DNA from 3 places in the Streptomyces sp. NPDC051136 genome. Region 1 is predicted to be linked to each of the others. Evidence: riboswitches for the same ligand, from Rfam matches in the RefSeq annotation. Region 1 holds a riboswitch; each other region holds the start of a gene.

What was found. Region 1 has a riboswitch for cyclic di-AMP ahead of ACIBCJ_RS24480 (M23 family metallopeptidase). Riboswitches for the same ligand answer to the same signal wherever they lie in the genome.
Positions count from the first base shown of each region.
Region 2: another riboswitch for cyclic di-AMP. It lies ahead of ACIBCJ_RS35480 (M23 family metallopeptidase); the one in region 1 lies ahead of ACIBCJ_RS24480 (M23 family metallopeptidase).
Region 3: another riboswitch for cyclic di-AMP. It lies ahead of ACIBCJ_RS25805 (transglycosylase SLT domain-containing protein); the one in region 1 lies ahead of ACIBCJ_RS24480 (M23 family metallopeptidase).

Region 1 covers NZ_JBITFE010000008.1:352,803-360,413, forward strand. The annotation lists gene ACIBCJ_RS24465 (GNAT family N-acetyltransferase) at 1-1,428, opposite strand, end outside; gene ACIBCJ_RS24470 (HPr family phosphocarrier protein) at 1,628-1,909, shown strand; gene ACIBCJ_RS24475 (GntR family transcriptional regulator) at 2,190-2,885, opposite strand; gene ACIBCJ_RS24480 (M23 family metallopeptidase) at 3,018-3,782, opposite strand; cyclic di-AMP (ydaO/yuaA leader) riboswitch at 3,795-3,959, opposite strand; gene ACIBCJ_RS24485 (pitrilysin family protein) at 4,150-5,538, opposite strand; gene ACIBCJ_RS24490 (pitrilysin family protein) at 5,535-6,884, opposite strand; gene ACIBCJ_RS24495 (DNA topoisomerase IV subunit A) at 7,243-7,611, shown strand, end outside.
Region 2 covers NZ_JBITFE010000018.1:27,199-34,809, forward strand. The annotation lists gene ACIBCJ_RS35475 (PP2C family protein-serine/threonine phosphatase) at 2-1,228, shown strand; cyclic di-AMP (ydaO/yuaA leader) riboswitch at 1,453-1,609, shown strand; gene ACIBCJ_RS35480 (M23 family metallopeptidase) at 1,621-2,664, shown strand; gene ACIBCJ_RS35485 (aldo/keto reductase) at 2,813-3,757, shown strand; gene ACIBCJ_RS35490 (PrsW family intramembrane metalloprotease) at 3,779-5,173, opposite strand; gene trmB (tRNA (guanosine(46)-N7)-methyltransferase TrmB) at 5,184-6,092, opposite strand; gene lhgO (L-2-hydroxyglutarate oxidase) at 6,172-7,395, opposite strand; gene ACIBCJ_RS35505 (MFS transporter) at 7,552-7,611, opposite strand, start outside.
Region 3 covers NZ_JBITFE010000009.1:184,219-191,829, forward strand. The annotation lists gene ACIBCJ_RS25790 (M56 family metallopeptidase) at 1-580, opposite strand, end outside; gene fahA (fumarylacetoacetase) at 953-2,188, opposite strand; gene ACIBCJ_RS25800 (HAD family hydrolase) at 2,488-3,297, shown strand; gene ACIBCJ_RS25805 (transglycosylase SLT domain-containing protein) at 3,376-3,867, opposite strand; cyclic di-AMP (ydaO/yuaA leader) riboswitch at 3,872-4,039, opposite strand; gene ACIBCJ_RS25810 (polyprenyl synthetase family protein) at 4,753-5,763, shown strand; gene ACIBCJ_RS25815 (DUF2092 domain-containing protein) at 6,125-7,357, shown strand; gene ACIBCJ_RS25820 (ABC transporter ATP-binding protein) at 7,419-7,611, shown strand, end outside.

The DNA.
Region 1 (7,611 bases):
CGCGTGCGGCAGCCGCGTCGCCCGGACGGCGTGTCCCTGCGGCGCCACCCCGCCGTGCCGGGCGCCCTGCACCACGACCAGGGGTTTGGCGGCCGCGGTCCGCCGGGCCAGGCGGGTGAACTTGCGCGGGTTGCCGATGGACTCCAGGTACATCAGCGCGACGTCGGTCTCGGGGTCGTCGTACCAGTACTGGAGGACGTCGTTGCCGGAGACGTCGGCGCGGTTGCCGGACGAGACGAAGGTGGAGACGCCGGTGTGGCCGGTGACCCCGCCGCCGCGCCGGTGCAGCCGGGAGAGCAGGGCGATGCCGATGGCGCCGGACTGGGCGAACAGGCCGATCCGGCCGGGGCGCGGCATCTCGGGGGCGAGGGAGGCGTTGAGCCGCACGTCCGGTGAGGTGTTGATGATCCCGAAGGCGTTGGGTCCGATGATCCGCATGCCGTACGTGCGCGCCTGCCGCACGAGGGCGCGCTGCCGCTCGCGCCCCTCGGGACCGCTGTCGGCGTACCCGGCGGAGATCACCACGAGTCCCTGCACGCCGTGCTCGCCGCAGTCGGCGACGGCGTCGGGGACGCGCTCGGCGGGCACGGTGACGACGGCGAGGTCGACGGGCCCGTCGATGTCGCGCACGGAGCGGCACGCCGGGACCCCGTCCAGCTCCTTCCGGTCCTCGGGGAAGGCCCTGTTCACGGCGTACAGACGGCCCGTGTAGCCCGCGTCCCTGATGTTGCCGAGGATGCTGCGGCCGACGCCGCCCGGGGCGCGGCCGGCGCCGACGACCGCGACCGAGCCGGGCTGCAGCAGCCGCTGGACGGAACGGGCCTCCGCGCGGTGCTCGCGCGCGTACTGCACGGCGAGCGAGCGGTCGGTGGGTTCGAGATCGAACTCCAGCCGGACCACGCCGTCCTCGAAGCTCCGCTTCTGGGTGTACCCGGCGTCCATGAAGACTTTGATCATCTTGTTGTTGGCGGGCAGCACCTCGGCGGCGAAGCGGCGGATGCCGCGCTCGCGGGCCACGGCCGCGATGTGCTCCAGGAGCGCCGAGGCGACGCCGCGCCCCTGGTGGGCGTCCTGGACGAGGAAGGCGACCTCGGCCTCGTCGGCCGGTGCGGGGGCGGGCGCTCCGCCGGCGCCGATCCGGTCGTAGCGTACGGTGGCGATGAACTCGCCGCCGACGGTGGCCGCGAGTCCCACCCGGTCCACGAAGTCGTGGTGCGTGAAGCGGTGGACGTCCTTGGCGGACAGGCGAGGGTACGGCGCGAAGAAGCGGTAGTACTTCGACTCGTCGGAGACCTGCTCGTAGAAGCTGACCAGGCGCTCGGCGTCATCAACGGTGATGGGGCGGACGCGCGCGGTGCCGCCGTCGCGCAGCACCACGTCGGCTTCCCAGTGGGCGGGGTACTCGTGCCGGTCCGACGAGGTCTGCATGGGCCCCAGACTACGGCTCGCGTACGACAACGGCGCGGGGCAGTCTGTGGAGGACGGAGACTCGGACCGAGGCCGCGGTCCGACGACCGGACGGGACGGCGCAGCGGTCGTCCCGGCTTGCTTCACGATGTGGGAAACTGGTCTAGACAACCTGGTCCAGACAACTCCAACGCCTCTGAACACCGAAGGGCAGCATCACATGGCTGAGCGCCGCGTCAACGTCGGCTGGGCCGAGGGCCTCCACGCCCGTCCCGCCTCCATCTTCGTCCGAGCCGCCACGGCCACAGGCGTCCCGGTGACGATCGCCAAGGCCGACGGGTCCCCCGTCAACGCGGCCTCCATGCTGGCCGTCCTCGGCCTCGGCGCCCAGGGCGGCGAGGAGATCATCCTCGCCTCCGACGCCGAGGGTGCCGAAGCCGCCCTGGAGCGGCTGGCGAAGCTGGTCGCCGAGGGGCTCGAGGAGCTTCCCGAGACCGTCTGACGGACAGCAGCACGGGACAGCAATACAGCAGTACGGCAGTACGGCAGTACGGCAGTACGGCAGTACGGCAGTACGGCAGTACGGCAGTACGGCAGTACGGCAGTACGGCAGTACGGCAGTACGAACAGCAGCACCGAAAGGCTCGCCGGACACCGGCCGGGCCTTTCGTCTTTTGTCGGCCGACCCGGACCGGACAGATATTCACGCCCGCCACACATTTACGAGGCAGCGGGAAAAGCACGGCCGAAAATCAGCCACCCTTTTGTGTAAGGCACCCGTGTTACCGCCGCGAGATCGCCGTGTTTACGGAATGTTGCACATTCCTCACCGGTCCCGTCCGTCCGTCGCCTGAGGCGAAGCGCAGGCGGTGCGCGGACGCCGACCGCTCGACGTGCAGGGTCATGAGCGCCCGCGCGCGTTCGCCGTCGCCCCGGGCCACCGCGTCGGCGATCGCGCCGTGCTCCGCCCAGTACTCCACCGGCCCGGCGGGGGCCTCCACGACGTACATCCAGGCGATCTTGTGGCGGAGCTGGGTGAGCAGCGCCGTCAGAGAAGGGCTGCCGGCCGCCCGGGAGAGAGTCTCGTGGAACCAGCCGCCCAGGGAGCGCAGGTCGTCGCCGGTGCCCTGCCTGGCCCGTTCCTGCCCCAACCTGACCAGGCCGCGCAGCACCTTGAGGTGGGCCTCGGTGCGCCGCCGGGCGGCCCGGGAAGCGCCGAGCGGCTCCAGGAGCGCGCGCGCCTCCAGCAGGTCGGCGGCCTCCCGCTCGGTCGGTTCCGCGACGCACGCGCCCGCGTGCCGCCTGGTCACCACGAAGCCCTCGGCCTCCAGCGTGCGCAGCGCCTCGCGGACGGGCACCCGGGAGACTCCGTAACGGCCGGCGAGGAGTTCCTCGGTGAGCCGGCTCCCGCGGCCGTGTACGCCGGAGACGATGTCGTCCCGGATCGCCGTGCACACCGAATGCGCCGGAATACGCATGACCGACCTCCCCTTTGACCCCCGTGAAGCGTCGACGATTGACGCGCGTTGCGCAACCACCGGCCAATCAAGCGTTATTAAATGCGAAAAGCCCCGGCTCGGGAAGCCGGGGCTTTCGGGAGGGTGCCGCTGTCAGACGTTCACGCCGTGGGAACGGAGATAGGCGACGGGGTCCATGTCCGAGCCGTACTCGGGGCTCGTACGGGCCTCGAAGTGCAGATGGGGCCCGGTGACGTTGCCGGTGGCACCGGAGAGGCCGATCTGCTGACCGGCGTCGACCGACTGGCCGACCGAGACGCCGATCGACGACAGGTGCCCGTACTGCGTGTACGTGCCGTCGTGCATCTTGATCACGACCTGGTTGCCGTAGGCGCCGCCCCAGCCGGCCTCGACGACGGTGCCGACGCCGACCGCGTGCACGGAGGTGCCGCTGGAGGCGTGGAAGTCGATGCCGGTGTGACTGCCGGAGGACCACAGGGAACTGCCGGCCTGGTAGGCGGTGGAGACGTAGGAGGCGGTGATCGGCGCGACGAAGGTGTTGAGGCGCTTGCGCTCCGCCTCGCGCGCGGCACGCTCCTTGGCCTCGCGGGCTTCCTTGGCCGCCTCGGCCGCCCGCTCGCGGGCCGCCTCCTGGGCCGCCTCGCGGGCGGCGGCGTCCACGGCCGCCTGCCGCTGGGCGACGGCCTGGGCGTCGATCTCGTCGGCCACGGAACCGCCGATGGTGACGACCGGGGTGATGCCGCTCTGCTCCACCGCGGGCTCCGCGGCGAGCGCCGGAGCGGCGAGGGTGCCGACGACACCGGTGGTGGCGAGGGCCGCGACTCCCGCGGCGCGGGCGGTGGTGCGGTGCACCCGTCCAGGACGGCGGTGCTTCCCGGTGGCGCGCGTGAACGCCATGTAGAGGCTTGTCCTTTCCTTCCCTCTCGCCTACCGGGTTAGCTGACGGGTTCGGAGCAGGAAGGTCTCCTACGGACCCCCTCGCCGTGGGCGCGGGCGTCCGATTCACCCCAGGGACTGCGATGGGTCCCCGGCTCCCCTGGCTCGCGCCGTACGGGGACTCGGCGATGACTGTCCGGTGCCGCGGGTGCGGCGCACTGCCTGACGAACAGCCCGGACGACGCTAAACGCGGCTGTGTTCAATTCTCAAACGCAACAGGGATTTTGTAGTGCACGCCACAGGGCAGACGGTGATCACTCCCCCAATCCGGACAAACGGCGGCCCTGGTGACACTCCGGTCACCAGGGCCGCCGCACGCGTGTGCCGCTACTCGGCCGCCACCACGGTGACTTCACCGATGCCGAGGGCCTCGACGGGCTCCTTGATCTGCGCCGCGTCGCCGACGAGGACCGTCACGAGGCGGTCCACCGGGAAGGCGTTCACGACCGCCGCCGTGGCCTCCACGGTGCCCGTGGCGGCGAGTTGACGGTAGAGCGTTGCCTGGAAGTCGTCGGACAGGTGCTGCTCCACCTGGTCGGCCAGGGTGCTCGCCACGGCCGCCGCCGTCTCGTACTTCAGCGGCGCCACGCCGACGAGGTTCTGCACGGCCACGTCGCGCTCGGCGTCGGTGAGCCCCTCCGCGGCGAGCTTGCGCAGCACCGTCCACAGGTCCTCCAGGGCCGGGCCGGTGTTGGGCGTGTCGACGGATCCGCTGATGGCGAGCATCGAGGCGCCCGTGCCGTCCGGCGCGGAACGCAGGACCTGGCCGAACGCCCGGACGCCGTAGGTGTAGCCCTTCTCCTCGCGCAGGACGCGGTCCAGACGGGAGGTGAGGGTGCCGCCGAGGCAGTAGGTGCCGAGCACCTGCGCGGGCCACACACGGTCGTGCCGGTCGGCGCCGGTACGGCCGATCAGCAGCTGCGTCTGGACGGCGCCGGGACGGTCGACGATGACCACCCGGCCGCGGTCGTCGGCGGTCACCGGGGGCACGGGGCGCGGCTCGGCGGCCGAACCGGTCCAGGTGCCCAGGGTGTCGCCGAGCAGCGCGTCGAGGTCCACGCCGGTGAGGTCGCCGACGACCACGGCGGTGGCCGTCGCCGGGCGGACGTGCCGCTCGTAGAAGGCGCGTACGGCCGCCGAGTCGATGGCGGCGACGGTCTCCTCGGTGCCCTGACGCGGCCGCGACATGCGCGAGTCGGCCGGGAACAGCTCCTTGGAGAGCTCCTTGGCGGCGCGGCGGGCGGGGTTGGCCAGCTCGTGCGGGATCTCGTCGAGCCGGTTGCGCACCAGCCGTTCGACCTCGCCGTCGGCGAAGGCGGGCGCCCTGAGGGCGTCGGCGAGCAGACCGAGGGCCTTGGCGAGGCGCGAGGCGGGCACCTCGAGGCTCAGCCGGACGCCGGGGTGGTCGGCGTGTGCGTCCAGGGTGGCGCCGCAGCGCTCCAGCTCGGCGGCGAAGTCCTCGGCGGAGTGCTTGTCGGTGCCCTCGGAGAAGGCGCGCGCCATGATGGTGGCGACGCCGTCGAGACCGGACGGCTCGGCCTCCAGGGGCGCGTCGAGGAGCACCTCGACGGCGACGACCTGCTGACCGGGGCGGTGGCAGCGCAGCACGGTGAGGCCGTTGTCCAGGCTGCCGCGCTCGGGGGCCGGGAACGCCCACGGCTTGGGCTCGCCGGCCTGGGGCCGGTCGTGGAATTCCATGGTGGCGAGCTCGGTCACTTGGCCGCCTCCTCGTTCTCGTCGTGGGCGTCGGCGTCGGCGGGGGCGGTGGGCTCGTAGACGAGCACCGCGCGGTTGTCGGGGCGCAGGCGGGCCTTGGCGACCTCCTGGACCTCCTCCGCGGTCACCTCGAGCACCCGCTGCACGGCGGTGAGGGCGAGCTGCGGGTCGCCGAACAGGACGGCGTACCGGCACAGTTCGTCGGCGCGGCCCGCGACCGTGCCGAGCCGGTCCAGCCACTCCCGCTCCAGCTGAGCCTGGGCGCGCTCCATCTCCTCGGCCGTGGGCCCCTCCTCGGCGAACCGGGCCAGCTCCTCGTCGACGGCGGTCTCGATGACCGGCACCTCGACGTCACCGGACGTCTTGACGTCCAGCCACCCCAGGGACGGCGCTCCGGCGAGCCGCAGCAGGCCGAAACCGGCGGCGACGGCCGTGCGGTCGCGGCGCACGAGCCGGTTGTAGAGACGGGACGACTCGCCGCCGCCCAGGACGGTGAGGGCCACGTCGGCCGCGTCGCACGCGCGCGTGCCGTCCTCCGGCAGGCGGTACGCCGCCATCAGGGCGCGGGCCGGGACCTCCTCCTCGACGACCTCGCGCAGCTGCCCGCCCATGACGTCGGGCAGCGAACCGTCCCGGGGCGGCTGCTTGCCGTCGTGCGAGGCGATGGAGCCGAAGTACTTCTCGATCCAGGCGAGCGTCTGCTCGGGGTCGATGTCGCCGACGACCGACAGCACCGCGTTGTTCGGCGCGTAGTAGGTGCGGAAGAACGCGCGCGCGTCCTCCAGGGTCGCCGCGTCCAGGTCGGCCATGGAACCGATCGGCGTGTGGTGGTAGGGGTGGCCCTCGGGGTAGGCGAGGGCGGTCAGCTTCTCGAAGGCCGTGCCGTAGGGGACGTTGTCGTAGCGCTGGCGGCGTTCGTTCTTGACGACGTCCCGCTGGTTCTCCATGGACTCCTCGTCCAGGGCGGCCAGCAGGGATCCCATGCGGTCGGCCTCCAGCCAGAGGGCGAGCTCCAGCTGGTGGGCGGGCATGGTCTCGAAGTAGTTGGTCCGCTCGAAGCTGGTGGTGCCGTTGAGCGAGCCGCCGGCGCCCTGCACCAGCTCGAAGTGGCCGTTGCCCTTGACCTGTGCGGAGCCCTGGAACATCAGGTGCTCGAAGAGGTGAGCCAGGCCGGTGCGCCCCTTGACCTCGTGGCGCGAGCCGACGTCGTACCAGAGGCACACCGCCGCGACCGGGGTCAGGTGGTCCTCGGAGAGCACCACGCGCAGGCCGTTGGCCAGGCGGTGCTCGGTCGCTGTCAGGCCGCCGGAGCCTGCCTGGGCTGTGGCCGTGTGACCCATGGGCATGTACGTCCCTTCGATCGCGGAATCCTTGCTGGAGTCACCGGGTGAGGCACCGGGTGCGTCACGTGGTGAATCACTGGGCGGAACTGCGGAATTCCGCCGGTCCCGCCACTGTATGCAAGCGTGCGGGCCGCCGGTGGAGTTCCCGGCCCTCGTACGCCGAGAGCGAGAAACGCGGTCGGCCGGGCGCGGCAGCGCGGTCTGCGGGCGGCCGCGGACGGCGGGCCCGGCCGAGGGCGTACCCTGCGGGCAGCGCCGGGCCGGCAGCCCGTGACGGGTCCTGGTCGGTCGCTGTCAGTGCCGCAGTCCACAATGGACGGCGTCAGATCACCGTTCACGCTTCAGCAAGGAGCCGGCAGCGATGGCCCGCCGTAGTACGAAGACCCCGCCGCCCGACGACCCGTACGAGGAGAAGATCCTCGACATCGACGTCGTCGACGAGATGCAGGGCTCCTTCCTCGAGTACGCGTACTCGGTCATCTACTCCCGTGCGCTGCCGGACGCCCGCGACGGCCTCAAGCCGGTGCACCGCCGCATCGTCTACCAGATGAACGAGATGGGGCTGCGGCCCGAGCGCGGTTACGTGAAGTGCGCCCGTGTCGTGGGCGAGGTGATGGGCAAGCTGCACCCGCACGGCGACGCGTCGATCTACGACGCGCTGGTGCGCATGGCCCAGTCCTTCTCGATGCGGGTGCCGCTCGTGGACGGCCACGGGAACTTCGGCTCGCTG
Region 2 (7,611 bases), on a different contig from region 1:
GGTGCGGCCAGGTGACGTGGAGGACGAGGGAGCGGCCGCCAGGGCCGGTGGCAGGCTCCCCGGCGATCCCGTGCCGGACCCCGGCCTCGGGGACGAGGGGCCGCCCGCCGGGCCGCCCCCGCGTCGCCGGACCGGATACGGACGGGCCTTCGTGCACGCGCTCCCCGTGCTGCTGATCGCCGTCGCCATCCTGTACGACGTCTTCACCCCGAGGTACTTCACCGCCGGCCCCCTCTACACGGCCGCACCCCTGATCGCCGCCCCGCTCTACTCACGGCGCGGCACGGCCCTCACCGGTGTCGCCGTGGTCGCCGCGGTCATCGGGCTGCAGCTCGGCAAGGGCGTCGCCCACTACGTCGACTCCCTCACCGAGCTGATCACCATCGCGACGGTCGCCGTGCTCGCCGTCCTCGTGAACGGTCTGGTCCGCCGCAGCGACGAGCGCCTCGTCTCCGTGCGCGAGATCGCCGAGGCCGCCCAGCGCGCCGTGCTGCCCGAACCCGCCGAGCGGATCGCGGGTTTCGAGATCGCGGTCTGCTACCAGGCCGCGCAGGCCGACGCCTTCATCGGCGGCGACCTGTACGCGGTGCAGGACAGCGCCCGCGGCGTCCGGCTCATCGTCGGCGACGTACGCGGCAAGGGCATGGGCGCGGTCGCCGCCGTCGCCGTGGTGATCGGTGCCTTCCGGGAGGCCGCCGAGCAGGAGGCCACGCTGGAGGCGGTGGCGCAGCGGCTGGAGCGGGCGCTGGCGCGCGAGGGCACCCGGCGGGAGGGACTGGACGCCTTCGAGGGCTTCACCACCGCCGTGCTCGCCGAACTCCCGCACGGCGCCGGGACCGTCCGCATCGTCAACCGCGGTCACCCGCCGCCCCTGCTGCTCTACGCGGACGGGACGCTGGGGGCGCTGCCCGCCCGTGAGTCGGCGCTGCCGCTCGGCATGGGCGAGCTGGGCGTGTGGCCCGACCGGGCGGACGAGGTCGCCTTCCCCGGTGGCGCCACCCTGCTGCTCTACACCGACGGGCTGACCGAAGCCCGGGACGCGAAGGGCGAGTTCTACGATCCGCAGGCGCGGTTGTCCGGCCGCGTCTTCAGACATCCGATGACACTGCTGGACACCCTGGCCGAGGACGTGCGCCGGCACTCCGGGGGCGGCATGGCGGACGACATGGCGCTGCTCGCCGTACGGCGGCCCCGGCGGGGCGATCATGATCATTGTCACGAGCCGTGACGGGGCGACCTCCCTGCGCATAACGGTTGACGCACCGTCAGAAGAAAGTGGCGTGAAGGGGAATACCGACGCCGGGTCAACTCGCCCAGATTTCACCGGCCCTGAGGGGTAAGTCCCGGCCGTTCTCGTTAACGATCAAGAGGAACGGCTTGGAATCGGAGGCTCGGGTCTATTAACGTTCGATAACGCAGCGCGGTCGTCCCAGCCGTCACAGAAGGCGGCTCCGTGCGCACGCGCCGAATCCCGCAAGGGAACCGGGGAACCACCACATTGGGGTGAATCGGGCGTATGCCGCCGTGGAATCACGGTCGGCGCACACCCGTAGGAGACCTTCCTGCTCCGAACCCGTCAGCTAACCCGGTAGGCGAAAGGAAGGAAAGGAGTACGCCCACGTGGCGTCCAACCGGCCTGCCCCCGAGGCCCCGTTCGTGCCCAGCGGGCACGGCACCGACACGTTCGGCTACGACGCCCACCGCGCCGAAGAGGGCCCCTGGGAGGAGTGGAATCCCACCGAGGAGTCCATCCGCCCCGTGCGCGGCCGGCACCGCGTCGCCAAGCAGCGCGGCGGACTCGCCCGCAGCTCCACCGTCCTCGGCGTCGGTGTCATAGCCGCCGTCGGCGCGGGCGGCATGGCCAGCGCGCAGACCGGCAAGCCGCCGGTGTCCATCTCCATGCCCGACCTGCCGAACGTCGGCTCGCTCATGCCCGGCGGCGACGAGGAGCCGGAGCCCGAGGGTTCCGCCACCCCGCTCAGCGGCATCGGCGTCACCGCCGCCGCGGACACCGGCGAGGGCACCTCCGCCGCCGGCGCCGGTGAGTCGCTGCGGGCCCGGATCATGGCGCAGGCCGAGCAGCAGCAGGCCCAGGTCGAGTCCAAGGCCGCCGCCGAGGCGCAGGCAGCGGCCGAGAAGAAGGCCCAGGAGGCCGCCGCCGAGGCGGAGAAGAAGGCCGAGGCCAAGGCCGCCGCCGCCAAGAAGAAGGCGGAGGAGGAGGCCGCGAAGAAGGCCGAGGCCGAGCGGCTCGCGAAGCTGGCCAAGCAGTACACGCTGCCGACCTCCTCGTACACGATCTCCTCGACCTTCAACCAGGCCGGCTCCCTGTGGGCCTCGGGCCACCACACCGGCCTCGACTTCGCCGCCCCCACGGGCACCCTGCTCAAGGCGGTCCACAGCGGCACGATCACGTCGGCCGGCTGGGACGGCTCGTACGGCTACAAGACCGTGCTCACCCTCGACGACGGCACCGAACTCTGGTACGCGCACCAGTCGTCCATCAACGTCAGCGTCGGCCAGAAGGTCGCCACCGGCGACGTCATCGGCCGCGTCGGCGCCACCGGCAACGTCACCGGCGCCCACCTGCACCTCGAGGTGCACACGGCCGACGGCTCGGGCATCGACCCGATGGCCTGGCTGCTGGGCAAGGGCCTCACTCCCTGACCCGCTCCGCTGACCCACCCGCACCACCGGCCCCCGGCGGTCCTGACGGAATCCCCCCGACGTCAGGGCTGCCGGTTCGCGGTGGTTTTGCGGGGTTTTTGCGGGCCTCGCGGAATGACCTGCTCCGGTACGGTCGTTGACTCCCTACATGACTTCTCTGCGCAAGCTCGGCTCCTCCGACCTCGAGGTCTTCCCGCTGGCCCTCGGCGGCAACGTCTTCGGCTGGACCGCCGACCAGGACCGGTCCTTCGCCGTCCTGGACGCCTACACGGCGGCCGGCGGCAACTTCGTCGACACCGCCGACTCCTACTCCGCCGGGGTCGACGGCAACAGCGGCGGCGAGTCCGAGACCGTCCTCGGCAAGTGGCTCGCGGCCCGCGGCAACCGTGACGACGTCGTCCTCGCCACCAAGGTCAGCCAGCACCCCGAGTACCCGGGCCTGTCCGCCGCGAACATCAAGGCGGCGGCCGACGCCTCGCTGCGCCGTCTGGGCACCGACCGCATCGACCTCTACTACACCCACTTCGACAAGCCCGAGGTGCCGGTCGAAGAGATCATCGGCGCCCTCGACGGCCTGGTGAAGGCGGGCAAGGTGCGGCACATCGCCGCCTCCAACATCTCCGCCGAGCGGCTCGCGGAGTCCCTGGAGTTTTCCGACCGCGAGGGCCTCGCCCGGTACGTCGCCCTCCAGCCGCACTACAACCTCGTCTCCCGCGACACCTACGAGGGCGAGCTGAGCGACCTCGCCGAGCGGGCCGGTCTCGCCGCCGTGCCGTACTACGCCCTCGCGTCCGGGTTCCTCACCGGCAAGTACCGGCCCGGCACGGCCGTGGACAGCCCGCGGGCCGGCGGTGCGGCGAAGCACCTGGAGAGCGAGCGCGGGCGCCGGGTGCTGGCCGCCCTGGACGAGGTCGCCGAGGCCCACGACGCCCCCGTGGCCACGGTCGCCCTGGCCTGGCTGGCCGCCCGGCCGACGGTGGCGGCGCCGATCGCGTCAGCCCGCACGGTGGAGCAGCTGCCGGCACTGCTGGGCGTGGCCGGGCTGAAGCTGACGGACGACGAGATCGGGAAGCTCACCCGGGCCTCCGCCTGAGCAGCGGTGCGCGTCGCGGCTCTAGGGCCGGTTGGGATCCGGCGGCGCGTACGGGGCGTATGAGGCGTAGGGCGCGTACGGCGCGTAGGGCGCGTACGGGGGGTGCGGCGCGGGGGAGCCGTACGGTCCTGGCGGGGCGGGCGCCGGCGCGGGTCCGTACGCGCCGGCCGCTCCGCCGTACGGGTACGCCCACGGGGGCACCGGCCGCGGCACGGGCGCCGGCGGTGCCGTGGCCCGGGCCGCGTACTCCAGCGCCGGACGGGCCACGTCCCGCAGGTGCCACAGGGCGTCCAGCAGGTGCCGCTCCCGGACGGTGAAGTCGGCGCCCGCACGGCCCCGGCGCCCGCGCTGCCGCAGGAAAGCCACCGAGGTCGCGTACACCTCGTACCGCGCCACCGCCCGCGCCCCTTCCCTCCCGGCGTGCCGGCGGGCGTACCGCCGGGCGATGCGGCGGGCCCGCATCGAGCCGAGCGCGTACGGCTCGGCGGGGGCCAGCCACCCGGCGGCGACGTACGCGGGGAGTTCGGCGCGCACGGTGCCCAGCTCGCGCTGCCGGGTCCAGATCACCAGCCAGGTCAGCAGGCCGAAGGACGGCACCATGAACGCCGCGTACACGGCGAAGAAACCGAACTCGCCGAACGCGGCCGAGCCGTTCCACAGGGCGTGCACACCCATCGCGAGCAGCAGCCCGGCCACGGGCAGCAGAGCCCGGCGCAGGCGGTGCCGGCCCGCCGAGAGCGCCGCGATGCCGAAGCCGATGCCGGTGAGCACGGTGAACAGCGGGTGCGCGAACGGCGACAGGACGACGCGCACGAAGAAGGTCGCCGCGGTGACCGAGGCGATGCCGCGGTCGCCGGTCAGCTGGTCGGTGCCGAAAGCGGTGCCCAGGTAGAGGATGTTCTCGGTGAAGGCGAAGCCGGTGGCGGTGACCCCGGCGACGACCACGCCGTCGACGATGCCGGTGAAGTCCCGTCTGCGGAAGAGGAAGACCAGCAGGACGGCGGCGGCCTTGGCGGACTCCTCGACGACCGGGGCTATGACGGTGGCGCCCAGGGTGTCCGCGCCGACCGGGTCGGCGGTCGCGGTCGCTATCCAGCGCGTCGCGAAACTGTTGGCGACGATCGCTATCAGCGCCGCCGCGCAGGCCCCCCAGGCGAAACAGAACAGCAGGTTCCGCCAGGGGCCGGGATCGACCCGGTCCAGCCAGCGGAACGCGGCTATGAGCAGTGGCACGGGCAGCACGGCGAGGCCGAGTCCCACCAGGAACCCCTGGGTGCCGGTCTGCTCGCGCACCAGGGCGAGGATCACCAGACCGGAGATCGCCAGCAGGGTGCTCAGTGCCCCGTAACGCACCCAGGCGCGCTGCCACCAGTGCGGACGCGGCGGACTCGTCGGATACGCGGGACAGGTGGCCACGGCATGGACCCTAACCGGTGGGGGGCTGCTCCCGGTGCCGGTCGCGGTGCTGCACGCGGCGGAAGAGCAGGTCGTTCACCACATGTCCCTTCTCCAGTCCCTGGCCCTCGAAACGGGTCAGCGGCCGGTGACCGGGACGTGGCGCGAAACCGCCACCGGGCACGGTGTTCTCGAAGTCGGGGTGCGCGGTGAGCACGTCGAGCATCTGCTCGGCGTACGGCTCCCAGTCGGTGGCGCAGTGCACGACGGCCCCCGGTGCGAGCCGGGTCGCGGCCAGCGTCAGGAACTCGGGCTGGATCAGCCGGCGCTTGTGGTGGCGCTTCTTCGGCCAGGGGTCGGGGAAGTAGACGCGCAGCCCGGCGAGGGAGCCGGGGGTGAGCATCTCGCGCAGGAGGATGATCGCGTCGCCATTGCCCACCCGGATGTTGGACAGCCCGTTCCGGTCCGCGAGACCGAGCAGGTTGCCCTGGCCCGGTGTGTGGACGTCGACGGCGAGGACGTTGGTGTCCGGGTCGGCGGCGGCCATCTCCGCCGTGGCCTCGCCCATGCCGAAGCCGACCTCCAGGACGACCGGGCGGGCGTTGCCGAACAGCTCGGCGAGGTCGATGACCCGCTGTCCGTCGATGTCCAGCCCCCACTGGGACCACAGCCGCTGCAGCGCGTCCGCCTGCCCGGCGGTCACCCGGCTCCGCCGCGGCTGGAAGCTGCGGATCCGCCGCTCGAAGTGCGACCCGGCGGGGTCGGCCTTCGGCCCGTCGGGGAAACGGGGCTCGCCCTTGGCGCGGACGTGCCGCAGGGACGCTCCGGACGTCACCGAGGAGGACGCGGGGGGCGTGGAGGACGCCGGGGAGGCGGAGGGGGCGGAGGACCCGGCGGGGGGCCGGGGTGCGGCTTCGGGGGTGTGGTGGGAGTCAGACACAATGCCTCGATTTTAGTCCGCGCCGGCGGTTGCCCGGTCCGGCCGCGCTCGGCGGCGTCCCCCCCGGAGGCGCGGATCGCTACTCGGCACCCAGCATCGCCAGCGCCCTGCGCCCCACCTCCCGGCCGATGGGCAGGGACGCGGTCGCCGCGGGCGACGGCGCGTTCAGCACGTGCACCGCGTGGGCGCCCTCCTTGATCAGGAAGTCGTCCACCAGCGTGCCGTCCGCCAGCACGGCCTGCGCGCGCACGCCCGCCGGCGCCGCGACCAGGTCGTCCTCGGTCACCGCGGGGAGCAGCCGGCGGACCGCCGCGGTGAAGGCGCGGGTGGACAGCGACCGGCGCAGCTCGCCCGCCCCGTACCTCCAGTGCCGCCGGGCTATCCGCCACGAACCCGGCCAGGCCAGGGTCGCGCCCAGCTCCCTCGGGCGCACCACGCCCCAGTCGTAGCCCTCGCGGGCCAGCGCCGGTACCGCGTTGGGACCGACGTGCACGCCGCCGTCGATGCCGCGGGTCAGGTGCACCCCGAGGAACGGGAACGCCGGGTCCGGCACCGGGTACACCAGCCCGCGCACCAGCTCGGGCCGCGCCAGCTCGTAGTACTCGCCCCGGAAGGGCACGATCCGCACGCCCGGGTCGTCGCCGGTCAGCCGGGCGATCTCGTCACAGTGCAGCCCGCCGCAGTTGACCATGACCCGGGCGCGGAGCACGTCACCGGCCCGGGTGCGCACGGCGACCCCGAGGCCGGGGCGCCGGTCGACGCGGTGCACCTCGGCGTCGTAGCGGATGTCCGCCCCGGAGGCGTGGGCGAGCTGCCGGGCCACGGCGCCGTAGTCGCAGATGCCGGTGGTGCCGACGTGGATGGCGGCCAGGCCCCGCACCTCGGGCTCGTACTCCTCGATCTGCGGGCCGCCCAGCTCGCGCACCGGTATGCCGTTCTCCCGGCCGCGCTGCACGAGGGCGTGCAGGCGGGGCAGCTCGGCGCGGTCGGTGGCGACGATCAGCTTGCCGGTGACGGCGTGGTCGATGCCGTACTCGGCGCAGAACTTGACCATCTCGGCGGCGCCCCGGACCGCGAATCGCGCCTTCAGCGAGCCCGGGCGGTAGTAGACACCGCTGTGGATGACGCCGCTGTTGCGGCCCGTCTGGTGGCGGGCGGGGCCCGGCTCCTTCTCCAGGACCGTGACCCGGGTGCCCGGCGCGGCACGGGTGATCGCGTACGCCGTCGACAGGCCGACGATGCCACCGCCGATCACCAGCACGTCGCAGTCGTACGCGCCGCTCCGAACGGTCCTGGTCAGCACTGGTCCACTCTCCGGTCCACTATCCCGGTCCATCTCCGGCCCACCTCCCGGCTTCGATACTGCACTGCGCCACTGACAACGCCCTCAAACCCGGGAGGAGCGGGAAGAACGGGAAGAGCGGCGGGGCGGGCGGTGCGGGCTGTGCGGGCTGTGCGGTCAGGCCGGGGTCACCAGCAGGGGGCGGGCACGCTCGCGCAGCTCCACCACGCGCGGCTC
Region 3 (7,611 bases), on a different contig from region 1:
GGGCCCGGGCGTGGCCGCGCTCGTGGGTGAGGACGGCGTCCAGCTGGTGGTCGGTGAGGCGGTGCAGGGCGCCGGTGGTCACGATCAGCTGGGGCGGGTTGCCGGGCATCCACCAGGCGTCCGGGTACTCGTCCTCCAGCACCAGCAGCGGCCCGCGGGAGGCCGGCAGCCCCGCGGGCAGGTCGGGGGCGCGCTCGCGCAGGTGGGCGCGGGACCGGGCACGCCGGCGGCGGGCCTCGACGAGTTCACGGGCGAGCATCGCGGTCGTCCAGGCGGCACCGCCCGCCAGCAGCAGGGTGAGGACGGCGGCCCAGACCGGGCCGGCGGAGAGGTTGTACGCCGCGGTCACCGCGGGCGGCGCCGGCGCGAAGAGCTGGGCGCGGACGGTGCCGAACACGGCGGCGGCGCCGAGGACGAGGGCCGTCAGACAGCACAGCAGCACCGTGGCGACCAGGCACTGCCACACCCACAGCGCGACCACGGGATCCCGCTCGGGCCACGCGGAACGGGTCAGCGCTCGGGGCACCGGTACCGCGGCGGTCACGGCGACGACGAACAGCAGGAGCAGGCAGACGGTCATGCCACTGGCTCCGGATCCTGGTCGAGGATGGCGGCTCTGGCTGTACAGGGGCTGTGCTGTGCTGTGCTGTGCTCGGTCGGACGGTGCCGGACCGGACCGCGGCGGCCCGGGGCGCACACCGCCCGACGCCAGTATGACGGGACCGGGCGGTGCGAGTCAGCCGTCGGCGGGCCCCGGATCGCTCCGTACTCCCGGCGTACGCCGTCCCGCCACCTGACACCCGGAACCCCGGATCAGAACCTGGGGACCCGAGAGCCCGGGAACCCGAGAGCCCGGGAACCCGAAGGCCCGGGACCCCGAGAGCCCGAAGGCCCGGGACCCCGAGAGCCCGAAGGCCCGGGAACAAGGCACCCGCCCCCGCCGGGCGAACCCTCAGGCCTCCCGGCCGACCACTCGCCCGGTGACCTCGCCCAGTCCCACCCGGACGCCGCCGGGACCGGGAGCCCAGGCCGACAGGGTCACCACGTCGCCGTCCTCCAGGAACGTGCGCTTCCCGTCGGGGAGTTCCAACGGGTCGCGGCCGTTCCAGGTCAGTTCGAGCAGCGACCCGCGCTCCCGCTCGGTGGGCCCGCTCACCGTGCCCGAGCCGTAGAGGTCGCCGGTGCGCAACGAGGCGCCGTTGACCGTCATGTGGGCCAACTGCTGGGCGGCCGTCCAGTACATGGTGGAGAACGGCGGCTCCGAGACGACGTGGCCGTTGACGGCGACCGAGATCCGCAGGTCGTAGCCGCCGGGGCCGTCCTGCTCGTCGTCCGTGTCGTCCAGGTAGGGCAGCAGCTCGTGGGTGCGCTCGGGCGGCGCCACCCGTGCCTCGTCCAGCGCGTCCAGCGGGGTGATCCACGCGGACACCGACGTGGTGAAGGACTTGCCGAGGAACGGGCCGAGCGGGACGTACTCCCAGGCCTGGACATCCCGGGCGGACCAGTCGTTGAGCAGGCAGAGTCCGAAGACGTGCTCGCGGAAGTCACGGAGCGCCACCGGACTGCCCAGCTCGGAGGGCACGCCCACCACGAAGCCGACCTCGGCCTCGATGTCCAGGCGGACGGACGGGCCGAAGACGGGAGCGGCGTCGGCCGGGGCCTTGCGCTGCCCCGACGGGCGTACGACGTCCGTGCCCGAGACGACGACCGTGCCGGAGCGGCCGTGGTAACCGATCGGCAGGTGCTTCCAGTTCGGGGTGAGGGGGTCGGCGGCCTCGGGGCGGAAGATCCGGCCGACGTTGCGGGCGTGGTTCTCGGAGGCGTAGAAGTCCACGTAGTCGGCGACCTCGAAGGGCAGGTGCAGGGTCACCGACGACAGCGGGTGGAAGAGGGGTTCCAGGGTCTCGCGGTGCGAGGGGACCGTCACCCACGCCGTCAGCGCGCGCCGCACGTCCGACCAGGCGGTGCGCCATGCCGCCAGCAGCGGGTTCAGGGTGGGCTGCGCGAGCAGGGACGCGTACGGCGAGCCGAGCGCGTGGGCCGCCGCGCCCGCGTCGAGGACGTGGTCGCCGAGCCGGACGCCCACCGTCCGTTCCGTCCGCCCGTCCGGGCCGGGGACCGAGAACACGCCGTACGGAAGGTTGTGCGGGCCGAAGGGGTCGCCCTCGGGGACATCGAAGGGGGGCATCGGGTGCTGCCTCGCTCTCGTGCTCGCCATGTGCGCCGTGCGCGCCGGGTGTGCCGCGTGACACGTGGTCGGGCCACACGTTACGGGTGCTCCACCGGTCTTGGGCAGTCGTTTCCCCGTCTCCGGGTGGTCGACGGCGCGGCGACGGCGGACAGCGGAACAAAAGGAAGACAACGAGGTTGTGGGCATGATCGGACGTCCGCGTGCATCCGCGTACGGGTTCGAGCGCACTCGCTCCGTCCTCGTACGGAAGCGGTCGCGGGTGAGTCGGAGGGGTGCGGTGTCCGTATTCTCTGATCATGGACCGCACCGCGTACTCACTCGTCGCCACCGACCTGGACGGGACGCTGCTCCGCGGCGACGACACCGTCTCCGAACGGTCGCTGGCCGCGCTGGCGCGCGTCGCCGGGGCGGGTGCGCGGCACCTCGTGGTGACGGGGCGGCCCGCCCCCCGGGTGCGCGCCCTGCTCGACCGCCTCGGCTGCGCCGGACTCGCGGTGTGCGGGCAGGGCGCGCAGGTGTACGACGCCGGCGCGCACCGGATGCTGTGGTCGGTCACCCTGGACCGGGAGCTGGCCGAGACCGCGCTCGGCAAGATCGAGGCCGAGGTGGGCCAGGTGCACGCGGCCGTCGACCAGGACGGCGTCGACGGGCTGACGCTCATCGAGCCGGGCTACCTGATGCCCCACCCGACCCTGCCCGCGGTCCGCGTCGAGCGGCGCGAGGAGCTGTGGTCCACGCCGATCAGCAAGGTGCTGCTGCGCCATCCCGACCTGACCGACGACGAGTTGGCGGCGACGGCCCGCGCGGTGGTCGGCTCCCTGGCGACGGTCACCATGTCGGGGCCCGGCACCGTGGAGCTCCAGCCGTGCGGCATCACCAAGGCGACCGGTCTCGCGCTGGCCGCCGAGCACCTGGGCCTGGAGCGGCGGCGGACGATCGCCTTCGGGGACATGCCCAACGACATCCCCATGTTCCAGTGGGCGGCCCACGGCGTCGCCATGGCCGGCGCCCACCCCGAACTCAAGGCGGTGGCCGACGAGGTCACCACGACGAACGAGGACGACGGCGTGGCCGTCGTCCTCGAGCGGATCTTCGGTACCTCGTGAGGCACTGCCGTGAGGCACTCCCCGTGAGGCGTTGCCGGGGTGGCGCCCCCGCTGGGTGCGCCACCCCGGCGGTGCGGCCTAGTAGGCGCTGAAGACGTTGTCCATCGAGCCGTAGCGGTCGGCCGCGTAGTTGCAGGCGGCGGTGATGTTGGCGACCGGGTCGTACGGGTCCCAGGAGGTGCCGGCCACGTGGTACGCCTGGAAGGTCGGGTCGATCACCTGGAGCAGCCCCTTGGACGGGGTGCCGTTGATGGCGTTGATGTCCCAGTTGTTGATGGCGAGCGGGTTGCCGGAGGACTCCCGCATGATGTTGCGGTGGATGCCCTCGTAGGTCCCGGGGATGCCGTGCTGCGCCATGATGTCCAGCGACTCGCGGATCCAGCCGTCCAGGTTGTCCGGGTACGTCACCGCCGCCGTGGTGGCGGTCGTGGCGGCGGCCGGGGTGGCCGCGGAGGCGGTGGCGGCGCCGACGAGCGGCATCGCGAGCACCGCGGCACCGGTTCCGACCAGGGCGAGCTTGCGAGCGAGGCGGCCGGTGCGGGCGTGACGGTTCTGACCGTTGGCAGACATGCAGTGTCCCTCTCCTTACGCCTGCGAGGTGAGCTGTCGGGTTCGGGCGGGGAGGTGCCCGGCCGTGCCCTGACGGGTACGGCTTCACCCCGAGCCGCTCCGGTGGTGACCGGCGCGGCGACTTACCTGGGTCCCCCGCTCCTGCCTGCGAAGTGTTGGGTGGATGACTGTGCGACGGGCGATGGCAGGATTCGGCGTCCGCCCGACAGGCCGGGAACGTATGCGAGAGCACATGTCCGAAACAAGTGCAGGAATCACCCAACATGCCTGTTGACCTTGGTCTGGGGGGTTTGAGGCTCTTGATCCTTTGCTGTTGCCAACCCTCAACTGGCTTGCGGGACAAAGGGAGGGCACAGGTTGTGGAGAGGTTGCCCGCAGGCGGTCCGGAGTGAGTCAACTCACTGGCCTCAACAAGCACGGCAAAACGGGCATTAAGCCCAACTAGGTCCCAACCGGCCGTGGGTGGGGGCGGCTTCGGGTGTCGAGCGCGGTGGAAGGGGAAGCGGGGTGGTGAGCGCGCGGGCGGGCGCCGCGGGCGCGGGTGCCGGTGCGGGCGCCGGTGTCTGTGCCCGGGCGGGCGTCGAGGGGGTGACGTTCTCGGAGTGCGGGCCGTTGGAGGGGGTGGTGGGATCTTGGACGGCGGCTTCCGGCCCGCTCGCCGTTCCGGGTCCGGTTCGTCCCCTCTGGCGATGTGCGATTTCGATCAGAATCTGCTCGTATCACCTGATCAAAAACATATCGCTCATGATCCGATACCGACCGGCCTGTAACGGTGGGCGCTAGCGGTGATCGAAACGTGACCGGATACGCTGACTTGAGTGGTGGCAGCGACCTATCGACAAACCAGGTAATCGCCAGTAGACACCAGCAGACAGGAGACCCCTCGTGACCGTCGTCGGGCCGTTCGGGCTGAGCGTGCGGGACCAGGCTCTGGAAGCCGATGTCCAGGCCGGATTGGTTGCTGTCGAGGAAGGGTTGCTCGAGGCAACCAAAAGCGAGGTGCCGTTCATCACGGAGGCCGCCCAGCACCTGGTGCGGGCCGGTGGGAAACGGTTCCGGCCGCTGCTGGTGATGCTCTCGGCGCAGTTCGGCGACCCCTACGCCCCCGGGATCGTGCCCTCGGCCGTGGTCGTGGAGCTGACCCACCTCGCCACGCTGTACCACGACGACGTGATGGACGAGGCCGCCGTGCGGCGCGGGGTGTCCAGCGCGAACACCCGCTGGGGCAACTCGGTCGCGGTCCTCACCGGTGACTTCCTCTTCGCCCGCGCCTCGCAGATCCTCGCCGACCTCGGCCCCGAGGCGGTCCGCGTCCAGGCCCTCGCGTTCGAGCGGCTGGTCACCGGCCAGATCCTGGAGACGGCCGGACCGCAGGACGGCCGGGACCCGGTCGATCACTACCTGGACGTGCTGGGAGGCAAGACGGGCTCGCTGGTGGCGGTCTCCTGCCGGTTCGGCGCCATGATGTCCGGCGCCGACGAGACGGTGGTGGACGTGCTGACCCAGTACGGCGAGCGGCTCGGCGTCGCCTTCCAGCTCGCGGACGACGTCCTGGACATCGCCTCCGACTCCGACGAGTCCGGCAAGACCCCCGGCACGGACCTGCGCGAGGGCATCCCCACCCTGCCCGTCCTGCGGTTGCGCGAGCGGGCGGGCCGGCTGGGGCTGGCCGAGGACCTCGCCCTGTGCGAGCTGCTCGACTCCGACCTGAGCGACGACGCGCGGCACGCCGAGGCCCTGCGCCTGCTGCGCGCCCACCCCGCGCTGGAGCAGGCGCGCCGCGACACCGTCCGGTACGCAGAGGAGGCCCGCGCCGCGCTGGCCCCGCTGCGGGAGTGCGACGCGAAGGTGGCGCTGGTGGAGCTGTGCGACGCGGTGGTCCACCGGGCCGGCTGACCCCGTCCGGCCCTGAGCCGGGGGCGAGCCTTGCGACGCGTGCGTCCACCGGCTGATCCCTTCGGACCTCGCGCCGGGCGCCGTCGGCCGCGTGCCGTCCACCGGCGGCGTACCCGGTTCCGTACGGACACCGGCGGCGTACCCGGCCCCCTACGGGCCGGGGGAGCCGCCGCCCGTGTGTGTCATCCCGCAGGAGTAGGCGGAGTTGAGCCCGCGGTCTGACGCTTGTGCTCCGGTGATTTGGTCAGATGGACACCACGGGAAAACACCAATCCTCACCGATTCGGGTGAGAATGGCGGCTCACGGGTGAACGAGTGACATCGCGGGACAGCCGCCGCCGACGACGGAGGTAGGGCACACATGGCACCGATCGATTCCGACGACAGCACGACCGCCGGAGCGGGCGAGGAGCCGCAGGCCGGCCGGCGCAAGGCCGCGCGGTACGTCGTCCCGGTCGCGGTGGTGGGAGTGGCGGCCGTGACGATCGGCCTCGTCCCGGCGCTCGCCGACTCCGGGGACCCCGACCTGCCGAAGGTCACGGCGGAGCAGCTCATCGAGAAGATCGCCGCGTCGGACGTCCAGCAGATGTCCGGCACGGTTCGGATCAACACCGACCTGGGCCTGCCGGACCTCGGCGGTCTGGAGAGCGGCCTGATGTCCGGCATGGCCGCGGGCCGGGGCTCCGGCGGCGACGACGAGGGATCCGCCGCCGACCCGTCGGCGAAGCTCACCGAGCTGGCGTCCGGCAGCCACACGCTGCGCGTCGCCGTCGACGGCCCCGACCGGCAGAAGCTGTCCCTGATGGAGAACGCCGCCGAGTACAGCCTGATCCACGACGGCAAGGACGTCTGGGGCTACGACAGCAAGTCCAACGAGGTCTACCACTCCACCGCCCCGGCCTCCTCCGGCAGCGCCGGGCAGCCGCGCAAGGACGTGCCGGCCACCCCGAAGGACTTCGCCGCCGAGGCGCTCGAGTCGATCGACGACACCACGTCCGTGTCCGTCGGCGGCACCGCGCAGGTGGCCGGCCGGGACGCGTACCGCCTGGTCGTCGAGCCCAAGCAGGACGGCTCCACGGTCGGTGCGATCACCGTCGCCGTGGACGCCGAGACCGGCACGCCGCTGAAGTTCACGCTGACCCCGGCGAGCGGCGGCGCCGCCGTCGTGGACGTCGGTTTCACCAAGGTCGACTTCGCGAAGCCGGACGCGTCCACGTTCGACTTCACGCCGCCCGAGGGGGCGAAGGTCACCGAGGGCGACAAGAGCGCCGAGGCTCCCGGGCACGACCGCAAGGCCGGGGGCGGACCCGCCGAGGGGCTGGACGGCCTCAAGGTCATCGGCGAGGGCTGGAACTCGATCGCCGCCTTCGACACCGGCTCCCGGGGCGGCCTGCCCACGGGCTCCTCGGCCGGCGACCTCGGAGCCCTGGGCGGCTTCCTCGGCTCCTTCGGCGACCAGGTCAAGGGCGACTTCGGCTCGGGCACGGTCTTCAAGACCCGCCTGGTCAACGCCCTGATCACCGACGACGGCAAGGTCTACGCCGGTGCGGTCACCAAGGACGCGCTGGTGAAGGCGGCCGACGCCGCGAAGTAGCCCGTACACGGCCCGCCGCCCGTACGGCGGGAAGGCCGGGACGAGGAGAACGAGGGAGCCGATGGCCGAACCGTCCGCCGTACGAGCGCGGCGCCCGGACCGGGAGAGCGAGGACGACGCCGTCATCGCCACCCGCGGGCTCACCAAGCGCTACCGCGGCGGACAGCTCGCCGTCGACGGTCTGGACCTGACCGTCCCGGCGGGCAGCGTCTTCGGCTTCCTCGGCCCCAACGGCTCCGGCAAGACCACCACCA